DNA from 4 places in the Mesorhizobium sp. 131-3-5 genome. Region 4 is predicted to be linked to each of the others. Evidence: predicted binding sites of a transcription regulator. Region 4 holds the regulator's gene; each other region holds the start of a gene.
What was found. Region 4 encodes HrcA, which represses chaperone genes, less so after heat shock. Its sites were predicted from a motif close to GTTAGCACTCNCNNNNNGNGAGTGCTAAC; they were not measured.
Positions count from the first base shown of each region.

Region 1: a site for HrcA is predicted at 1,162-1,190, ahead of groES (co-chaperone GroES). Genes of this name have one in related genera too.
Region 2: a site for HrcA is predicted at 668-696, ahead of groES (co-chaperone GroES). Genes of this name have one in related genera too.
Region 3: a site for HrcA is predicted at 1,009-1,037, ahead of groES (co-chaperone GroES). Genes of this name have one in related genera too.

Region 1 is NZ_AP023254.1:5,061,037-5,063,236, forward strand. Features, by position in the region: gene JG747_RS24845 (MFS transporter) at 1-325, opposite strand, end outside; gene JG747_RS24850 (TetR/AcrR family transcriptional regulator) at 450-1,076, shown strand; gene groES (co-chaperone GroES) at 1,254-1,550, shown strand; gene groL (chaperonin GroEL) at 1,613-2,200, shown strand, end outside.
Region 2 is NZ_AP023255.1:142,697-144,896, reverse strand. Features, by position in the region: partial or broken gene JG747_RS33195 (Tn3 family transposase) at 1-384, shown strand, start outside; gene groES (co-chaperone GroES) at 748-1,044, shown strand; gene groL (chaperonin GroEL) at 1,110-2,200, shown strand, end outside.
Region 3 is NZ_AP023254.1:2,668,641-2,670,840, forward strand. Features, by position in the region: gene groL (chaperonin GroEL) at 1-482, opposite strand, end outside; gene groES (co-chaperone GroES) at 538-852, opposite strand; gene JG747_RS12995 (hypothetical protein) at 1,193-1,537, shown strand; gene JG747_RS13000 (usg protein) at 1,561-1,830, shown strand; gene JG747_RS13005 (DUF982 domain-containing protein) at 2,129-2,200, shown strand, end outside.
Region 4 is NZ_AP023254.1:812,411-814,610, reverse strand. Features, by position in the region: gene JG747_RS03845 (PQQ-dependent sugar dehydrogenase) at 1-397, opposite strand, end outside; gene JG747_RS03840 (hypothetical protein) at 489-686, opposite strand; gene hrcA (heat-inducible transcriptional repressor HrcA) at 726-1,808, opposite strand; gene rph (ribonuclease PH) at 1,967-2,200, shown strand, end outside.

The sequences.
Region 1 (2,200 bases), 2.4 Mb from region 4:
CGGCGGCATAGGCCGTCCAGACATTCGCCAGCGCCAGCAGGAGCAGCAGCACCGCACTTTTCCAGCGCATGTTGCGGGCCGACAGCAGCATCGCGACGATCGCCGAACCGATGGCGATGGCGATCATCTCGGCGGTGGCGACCAGCGCCAGTTCGTCGCCGCTGACATGTCCCTCGGTGTATAGGGCGCCGAGCAGCACTGGCTGCAGGCCTAGGATGAGCAGACCGACCGAGCCGATCCACAGGGCCGACGCGAGTTGTCCGCCGGTCGGATTGCCGACCAGCCAGTCGCCATTGCCAGTGTGCCCGGCATTTGTCGAAGTCAAAGGCGCCTCCCAACGTCCTTGCCGCGCGGCAAAAAAGCTGACAATCTGTCAGCATTTCAGAAACTGATACTTGATCATATTTTTTGTCAACCAGAATTTGGCAATTCGTGCGAAAGACCGGTGCATGGTGGAAGTAAGGCGAACAGCGACCGAACCGAGGCGCAAGCCCAAGCAGGAGCGCAGCCGCGAGCGCATCGACGCCATCCTGTCGACGACGATGCGGCTAATCGGCGAGAAGGGCATCGACGCCGTCACCATGAAGGAAGTCGGCGCGTTGGCAGGCGGGCCGATCGCCACAGTCTATCACTACTTTCCCAACAAGTCGGCGATCCTGGCGATGCTCTATGAGCGATTTTCAGAGGTGAGCCGTGCGCGATTGACTGATATCCTCGCCGATGTCCGCGAAGCCAAGGACGTCATCGCCGCCGCCGACCGGTTGCTCGACGACTACCTCGGCCGCGTCGCCGGAGATCCGGCCATCCAGGACCTGCAGAACGCCATCCAGGCCGACAAGGCGCTCAAGAATCTAGACATCGCCGAAACCCGGCATCAGGCCAAGATGTTCTGCGACCATGTCACCGCCTTGATCGAGCCGGGCAAGCATGAACAGTTCGAACGCATGGTTCTCTTGATCTTCCAGCTCGCCGGCGGTGTGGTGCGCCTGGCGCTCGCTCAGGGCGAAGCGGAAAGCCGCCAAACCGTCGAGGATTACCGGTCGATCATCCACACGCAGTTGCGGTTGTTTCTCTAAGCCCCAATCCATGGAAAAAATTACCGCCTTTCGAGGCTGCCGCGCGCCTTGACTCTCGCAGGACGGCGGCCTATTTCAGCCCCACGTTAGCACTCGCCCTTGGTGAGTGCTAACTATACGTCCGGCTTCGCCGGACGGAGGAACTGTTTCTCACCGTTCTCACTCGAGGAAGAAAAAATGGCAAAGTCGAAGTTCCGCCCGCTTCATGACCGCGTGGTCGTTCGCCGGGTCGAATCCGAATCCAAGACCGCCGGCGGGATCATCATCCCGGATACGGCGAAGGAAAAGCCGCAGGAAGGCGAAATCATCGCCGTCGGCTCCGGCGCGCGCGACGAAAGCGGCAAGCTGGTCCCCCTGGACGTCAAGGCTGGCGACCGCATCCTGTTCGGCAAGTGGTCGGGCACCGAAGTCAAGCTCAATGGCGAAGACCTTCTGATCATGAAGGAATCCGACATTATGGGCATCATCGGCTGATCATCGGCCTCACCGTCAACTGAATTCCGGGCTTTATCCCAAGCCCCTGCCAGGAGCTAAAAATGGCTGCTAAAGACGTAAAATTCTCCCGTGATGCCCGTGAGCGCATGCTGCGCGGCGTCAACATCCTCGCCGACGCGGTGAAGGTCACGCTCGGCCCCAAGGGCCGCAACGTCGTCATCGACAAGTCGTTCGGCGCCCCGCGCATCACCAAGGACGGCGTCACCGTCGCCAAGGAAATCGAGCTTGAGGACAAGTTCGAGAACATGGGCGCTCAGATGGTCCGCGAAGTTGCTTCGAAGACCAACGACATCGCCGGCGACGGCACCACGACCGCGACCGTTCTGGCGCAGTCGATCGTCCAGGAAGGCCACAAGGCGGTTGCCGCCGGCATGAACCCGATGGACCTGAAGCGCGGCATCGACCTCGCCGTCACCGAAGTCGTCACGGCGCTCGGCAAGGCTGCCAAGAAGATCAAGACCTCCGAGGAAGTTGCCCAGGTCGGCACGATCTCCGCCAATGGCGACGAGTCGGTCGGCAAGATGATCGCAGAAGCGATGCAGAAGGTCGGCAACGAAGGCGTCATCACGGTTGAGGAAGCCAAGACCGCCGAGACCGAACTCGAAGTCGTCGAAGGCATGCAGTTCGAC
Region 2 (2,200 bases), on a different replicon from region 4:
CATTCTCGATTTTGGGGCAATGGAACGACCGCGTCATCCGATGGGCAGTTCTTTCGCGCGAGCGACCGAGCGGCGAAGCGCGGCGACGTCAATCTGCACTATGGCAGCGAGCCGGGCTCGAAGTTCTATAGCCATCTGTCAGATCAGTACGGCTACTTCAGCATCCTGCCGATCAGCCCGACCGAAAGCGAGGCAGCCTATGTGCTCGATGGGCTGTTCGACCAGGACACGATCCTCGACATCCAGGAACACTTCACCGATACGGGCGGCGCGAGCGATCACGTCTTCGGGCTGTTTGCCCTGATCGGCAAACGCTTCGCGCCGCGACTACGCAACCTCAAGGACCGGAAGTTCCGCACGTTCTCCGAAGCGATGAGCGCTCCTTTTGGCGATGCAACCCGAGGTTAGGGATGAATTGCAAAAGGCTCAAGACTGTTCGGCTGGCCGTCGATTCCGGCCGACTGCTCGGCCGTTAATTTCACATAATTTCACATTCCAAATAAGACACAAAAGTCGGCCCAAAGCTTACGGCCGAAACGCGCGTAGGCAGTGGGATTGCGCCGTAAAGGGGGTCCGGCTTCCGCGCCGATTCCACATCTTTTGCCCTCCGGTCCGTCCCCCCGCCCGTCTTGACTAAGTACGAACCTACAGCCTATCTCACGATCATCTTAGCACTCCCCAATAGCGAGTGCTAACCACCCTCCGGCAACGGAGAACCTTTCAACCTGCGCACCAGGGATAGTAAAAATGGCACAGTCGAATTTGCGGCCGCTTCATGACCGCGTGGTCGTTCGCCGAGTCGAATCCGAATCCAAGACCGCCGGCGGGATCATCATACCCGACACGGCAAAGGAAAAGCCGCAGGAAGGCGAGATCATCGCCGTCGGTTCCGGCGCCCGCGACGAAGCCGGCAAGCTCGTTCCGCTGGACGTCAAGGCCGGCGACCGCATCCTGTTCGGCAAGTGGTCGGGCACCGAAGTCAAGCTCAATGGCGAAGACCTTCTGATCATGAAGGAAGCCGACATCATGGGCATCATCGGCTAACACGCCGCTGCCTTTCATCCGTACCATCCAATCTGAATTTCGGGCGAAATGCCCAGGAGTACAAAATGGCTGCCAAAGACGTAAAATTCTCCCGTGACGCCCGCGAGCGCATGCTGCGCGGTGTCAACATCCTCGCCGACGCGGTGAAGGTGACGCTCGGTCCCAAGGGCCGCAACGTCGTCATCGACAAGTCGTTCGGCGCCCCGCGCATCACCAAGGACGGCGTCACCGTCGCCAAGGAAATCGAGCTTGAAGACAAGTTCGAAAACATGGGCGCGCAGATGGTCCGCGAAGTTGCTTCGAAGACCAACGACATCGCCGGCGACGGCACCACGACCGCGACCGTTCTGGCGCAGTCGATCGTCCAGGAAGGCCACAAGGCTGTTGCTGCCGGCATGAACCCGATGGACCTGAAGCGCGGCATCGACCTCGCGGTTAGCGACGTCGTCTCGACGCTGATCAAGAACGCCACGAAGATCAAGACCTCGGAAGAGGTTGCCCAGGTCGGCACAATCGCCGGCAATGGCGACGAGTCGGTCGGCAAGATGATCGCAGAAGCGATGCAGAAGGTCGGCAACGAAGGCGTCATCACGGTTGAGGAAGCCAAGACCGCCGAGACCGAACTCGAAGTCGTCGAAGGCATGCAGTTCGACCGCGGCTACCTCTCGCCCTACTTCGTCACCAACGCCGACAAGATGGTTGCCGATCTCGAGGACGCCTACATCCTGCTCCACGAGAAGAAGCTCTCCAACCTGCAGGCGATGCTGCCGGTTCTCGAAGCCGTCGTGCAGACCTCCAAGCCGCTGCTCATCATCTCGGAAGACGTCGAAGGCGAGGCCCTGGCCACGCTGGTCGTCAACAAGCTGCGTGGCGGTCTGAAGATCGCCGCCGTCAAGGCGCCGGGCTTCGGTGATCGCCGCAAGGCCATGCTGGAAGACATCGCCATCCTCACCGGTGGCCAGGTCATCTCGGAAGACCTCGGCATCAAGCTCGAGAACGTCGGCCTTGACATGCTCGGCCGCGCCAAGAAGGTGTCGATCTCCAAGGAGAACACCACCATCGTCGACGGTGCCGGCAAGAAGGAAGAGATCCAGGGCCGCGTCGCCCAGATCAAGCAGCAGATCGAGGAGACCACCTCGGACTACGACAAGGAGAA
Region 3 (2,200 bases), 1.9 Mb from region 4:
AAGCGGCCGATCTCGGCATCGCCATTGGCCGAGATGGTGCCAACCTGGGCGATCTCATCATTTCTGGTCACCTTGCGGGCGTTGGTCTTCAACTCCTGGACAATCGCCTCGACGGCCTTGTCGATGCCTCGCTTCAGGTCCATCGGGTTCATCCCCGAGGCAACGGCCTTGGCGCCTTCCTTGACGATCGCCTGCGCGAGAACGGTCGCGGTCGTGGTGCCGTCCCCGGCGATGTCGTTGGTCTTCGAAGCGACTTCGCGGACCATCTGCGCGCCCATGTTCTCGAACTTGTCCTCAAGCTCGATTTCCTTGGCGACGGTGACGCCGTCCTTGGTGATGCGCGGGGCGCCGAACGACTTGTCGATGACGACGTTGCGGCCCTTGGGGCCGAGCGTCACCTTCACCGCGTCGGCGAGGATGTTGACGCCGCGCAGCATGCGCTCACGGGCGTCGGAATGAAATTTCACTTCCTTGGCAGCCATTGGATCACTCCTTCAATAGGCAGCTTCATTGACTGGATTGCGGTTGAAGCCTCGGTCAGGCGGCCTTCTTGACCGCCGAGATCTGCTCGATCACGCCCATCACGTCGCTTTCCTTCATGATCAGCAGGTCCTCGCCATTGAGCTTGATCTCGGTGCCGGACCATTTGCCGAACAAGATGCGGTCGCCGGCCTTGACATCGAGCGGCGTGAGCTTGCCGCTCTCGTCGCGCGCACCCGGGCCGACGGCGATGACTTCGCCCTCCTGCGGCTTCTCCTTGGCAGTGTCGGGGATGATGATACCGCCGGCCGTCTTCTCTTCGGCCTCGATGCGGCGAACCAGGATACGATCGTGCAATGGACGGAACGTCATGTCGTTCTCCTTCAGGACAAACAGATTTTTGAGGTTCCTCCACACCGGACCGGCAATATCGGACCGGTGCAGGGCGTCGCGACCCCTTTCTCAGGCATCGCGCGCATATCGAGCTAGTTTTGGAATTTTCGAGTTTCAAGGGCTCGCCAGAAAAATTTTGGCGCTCTGCATTCGAGAGTGCTAGGGACATGAATTCATGAAGCTATTTTCGCTGGGACGCGCGATTCCAGGTCTTGAAATTCGACCCGAACTCATCGAAATTTTTTGCGGTTGGAGTCCCGAAAGGGATCACTGCAACACCAACGGTGCCAAGGAGATTGTCAGGAAACGGAGACCATCGATGGAACGAACCTTGTCGAAAATGCCCTTGATCGCCCCTGAGGCCTCTGATCCTTCGCTTGACCGCCTGCTGTTTCCGGCGCGGCACTTTAATCACCCCGATGAGGTGGTGGACGACCGCACGCTCGACACTCAGGAAAAGCGCGCCATTCTTGCCTCATGGGCATCGGATGCTTGCGCTGTCGAATCAATGCCCGCGCTGCGAAAGCCACCGGGTGCTCCTTGCCCGGTGACGTTCGACGCCGTCATGGATGCACTTCGCCGACTGGACGATAGTCGCGCCGAGCTTGCCAGTGACTTCAAGGAACGGCGGGACCGAGAACGCCCGCAAAACCTTGACGCCTGAATGCAACAAGGAAGGAGAGACGCATGGTCAGCAGGGAATTCCGGCTGCAGATGGAGGGCTACGGTCTCACAACCGCGGAGATCCACTACCATCTCCCCGATCATCCAAGCCTTTTGCAGCTCTACGTTTGGCAGGAATACGATCTCGCACCGGAATTCCCCACTCTGAAAGGGTTTCTGAATTACTGGGAGCGCGAACTCGAAGGCGCGCTCCATTCCGTGCGCGTTGCCCATCACCGCTTGATCCGGCCTTCCGAATGGCAGGCGGTAGACGGCATTTTTACCATTCAATAGCCGGCGCCCAATCGTGGCGACCAGCGCCACCCGTCCGGCTGCCGACACCCCTTGAGCCCAAAAGAGGTCTTTCCAATCTCTTTCTATGTCGAGCGCAGCTTGGCGGATGTCGGGCAGAATTCCGTCTTGTTTGCTATGGCGTCCAAGCTCGTCGACTTGCCGGATCCTTGCCACGCAGAGGCGAGGCAGGATCGGTTGCCACACTGTTTGAAGGGAGGTCACCATGGAAGATGGAATGTTCAAACAGGCGATCTTCGTACGAGATGATAGCTTCGCTCTCCGAAGGATCGCTTGTGTCATGGATGCGATAGAGTTTCTTGAGGAATGGCCGCTCGAAAGGCGCGGCCTGCTTCACGCAGCGGCGAGTGAC
Region 4 (2,200 bases):
TGCCGTCCTCGGCGGGCTTGGCGCTGTCCTTGGCCAGGCGATAGACGCGGACCTGGTTGGCTTCGCTGTCGGCGACGAACAGGTCGCCATTGGGTGCGACGCGCACGGCGCGCGGATTGTCGATGCCGGATGCGATCAGCTCGGCCGAAAAACCCGGCGGCAATTGCGGCTTCGCGCCCGCCGGCATGTCGGCAAGGCCGGCGCTGTTCGACACCGACTTGGTGACATAGGGCTTCGGCAGGTCTTCCGGCTTGATCAGTCGGCGCACGCCCGGTTTGTCGGCACGCCAGTCGCCGAAGGCCGCCGCGCCCTTCAGCACCGGCTGGTCCGCCTGCTGTGCGAACGCCGCGCTTGTGAGGAACAGGGCGGGGATCACCAGTCCGGCCAATCGGATCATCTTGTCCTCCATCTGGTCGCGAAGGAAACCAACGGCCGGCTTGTCTCCGGGTTCCGCTCGCTCGACCTGACGAGGAAGCGAAAATCCGGTCTTATGTGCCGGCAGCGTAAAAATCGTCGTCGAGGCGTTTTTCCAGCGCGACCAGATCGGCCGGCAGCGGCAGGCCCATGGCGCGCATTTCCCGCAATTTCTCGCGCAATTGTTCCTGGATTTCGTGCTGGTCTTCCGGCTGGTTGACCATCTCCTCGAGCAGCAGGCTGATCCGGGCCTTGAGTTCTTCGAGCGCCATTCTTTTCTCCTTGCTGCCCGTCTCTTCCCGTTCGGGGCCCTACCTTAGCATGCGTGAAATCAGCTGCGCCGTATAATCGACCATCGGCACGATGCGGGCGTAGTTCAACCGGGTCGGCCCGATGACGCCGAGCGCGCCGACGACGCGGGCATCTTTGTCGCGATAGGGCGCGACCACCAGCGACGAGCCCGACAGCGAAAACAACTTGTTTTCCGAACCGATGAAGATGCGCACGCCCGATCCCTGCTCGGCGAGGTCAAGCAGCTGGATCAGCCCGTCCTGCGTCTCCATGTCCTCGAACAGATGCCGCAGCAATTCGATGTCGGCCTGGGCGGTGACGTTTTCGAGCAGGTTGGCGCGGCCGCGCACGATGAGCCGTGCCGGCAGGCCGCTTTCCGCACCCGCCCACACCGCCAGCCCCTTCTCGACGAGGTCCTGCGACAGCGTGTCGAGGGCGGCTCTCGTCTCTTCCTTGATGCGGGCGATCTCGGTGCGCGCCTCGGCCAGCGTGCGGCCGCGAATATGGGCGTTGAGGAAATTCGAGGCTTCGTGCAGCTGCGAGACGGTGATGCCCGCCGGCAGCTCGACAACGCGGTTCTCGACGTCGCCATTCTGCGACACCAGCACGGCGAGCGCCTTGGTCGGCTCCAGCTGGATGAATTCGATATGCTTCAGCGCCACCTCGTTCTTGGCGGCCAGCACCAGGCCGGCGCCGCGCGACATGCCCGACAGCATCTGGCTGGCCTCGGTCAGCATGTGCTCCAGCGTCGCGCCCGAGCCGGAGGCCCGCACCTGCGCCTCGATGGTGCGGCGCTCCTCGTCGGAGAGGTCGCCAAGTTCCATGAAGGCATCGACGAAGAAGCGCAGGCCCGCCTGCGTCGGCAGCCGGCCGGCCGAGATGTGCGGCGCGTAGATCAGCCCGAGATGCTCGAGGTCGCTCATCACATTGCGGATGGTGGCCGGCGACAGTGAGGAGGGCAGGATGCGCGACAGGCTGCGCGAACCCACGGGCTCGCCGTCCCTGAGATAGGAATCGACGATGCGCCGGAAGATGTCGCGAGAGCGCATGTCGAGTGATTGAAGTGCAAGCGACTGCGAACCCGGATCGATTGCCTTGGTCATTCGGCCAAAAACCTCCTTGTTCAGGATATAGACTTCGGCACGGTGGGCGCAACCCGGTCTCTGTATCGGATCGCCCGGTCCGTTTTCCTTTGCGCGCTGCCCCCCATCCGTCTAAAAGCCGGCCACGATTCCGAAAAATGACTGGGAAAGAAGCCTGAATGCGCCCCTCCAAACGCCAATTCGACGAAATGCGCGCCATCTCCTTCGAGCGTGGCGTCTCCAAGCACGCCGAAGGCTCGTGCCTGGTGAAGTTCGGCGACACCCATGTCCTGTGCACGGCGAGCCTCGAGGAGAAGGTGCCGGGCTGGATGCGCAATTCCGGCAAGGGTTGGGTGACGGCCGAATATGGCATGCTGCCGCGCTCGACCGGCGAGCGCATGCGCCGCGAGGCC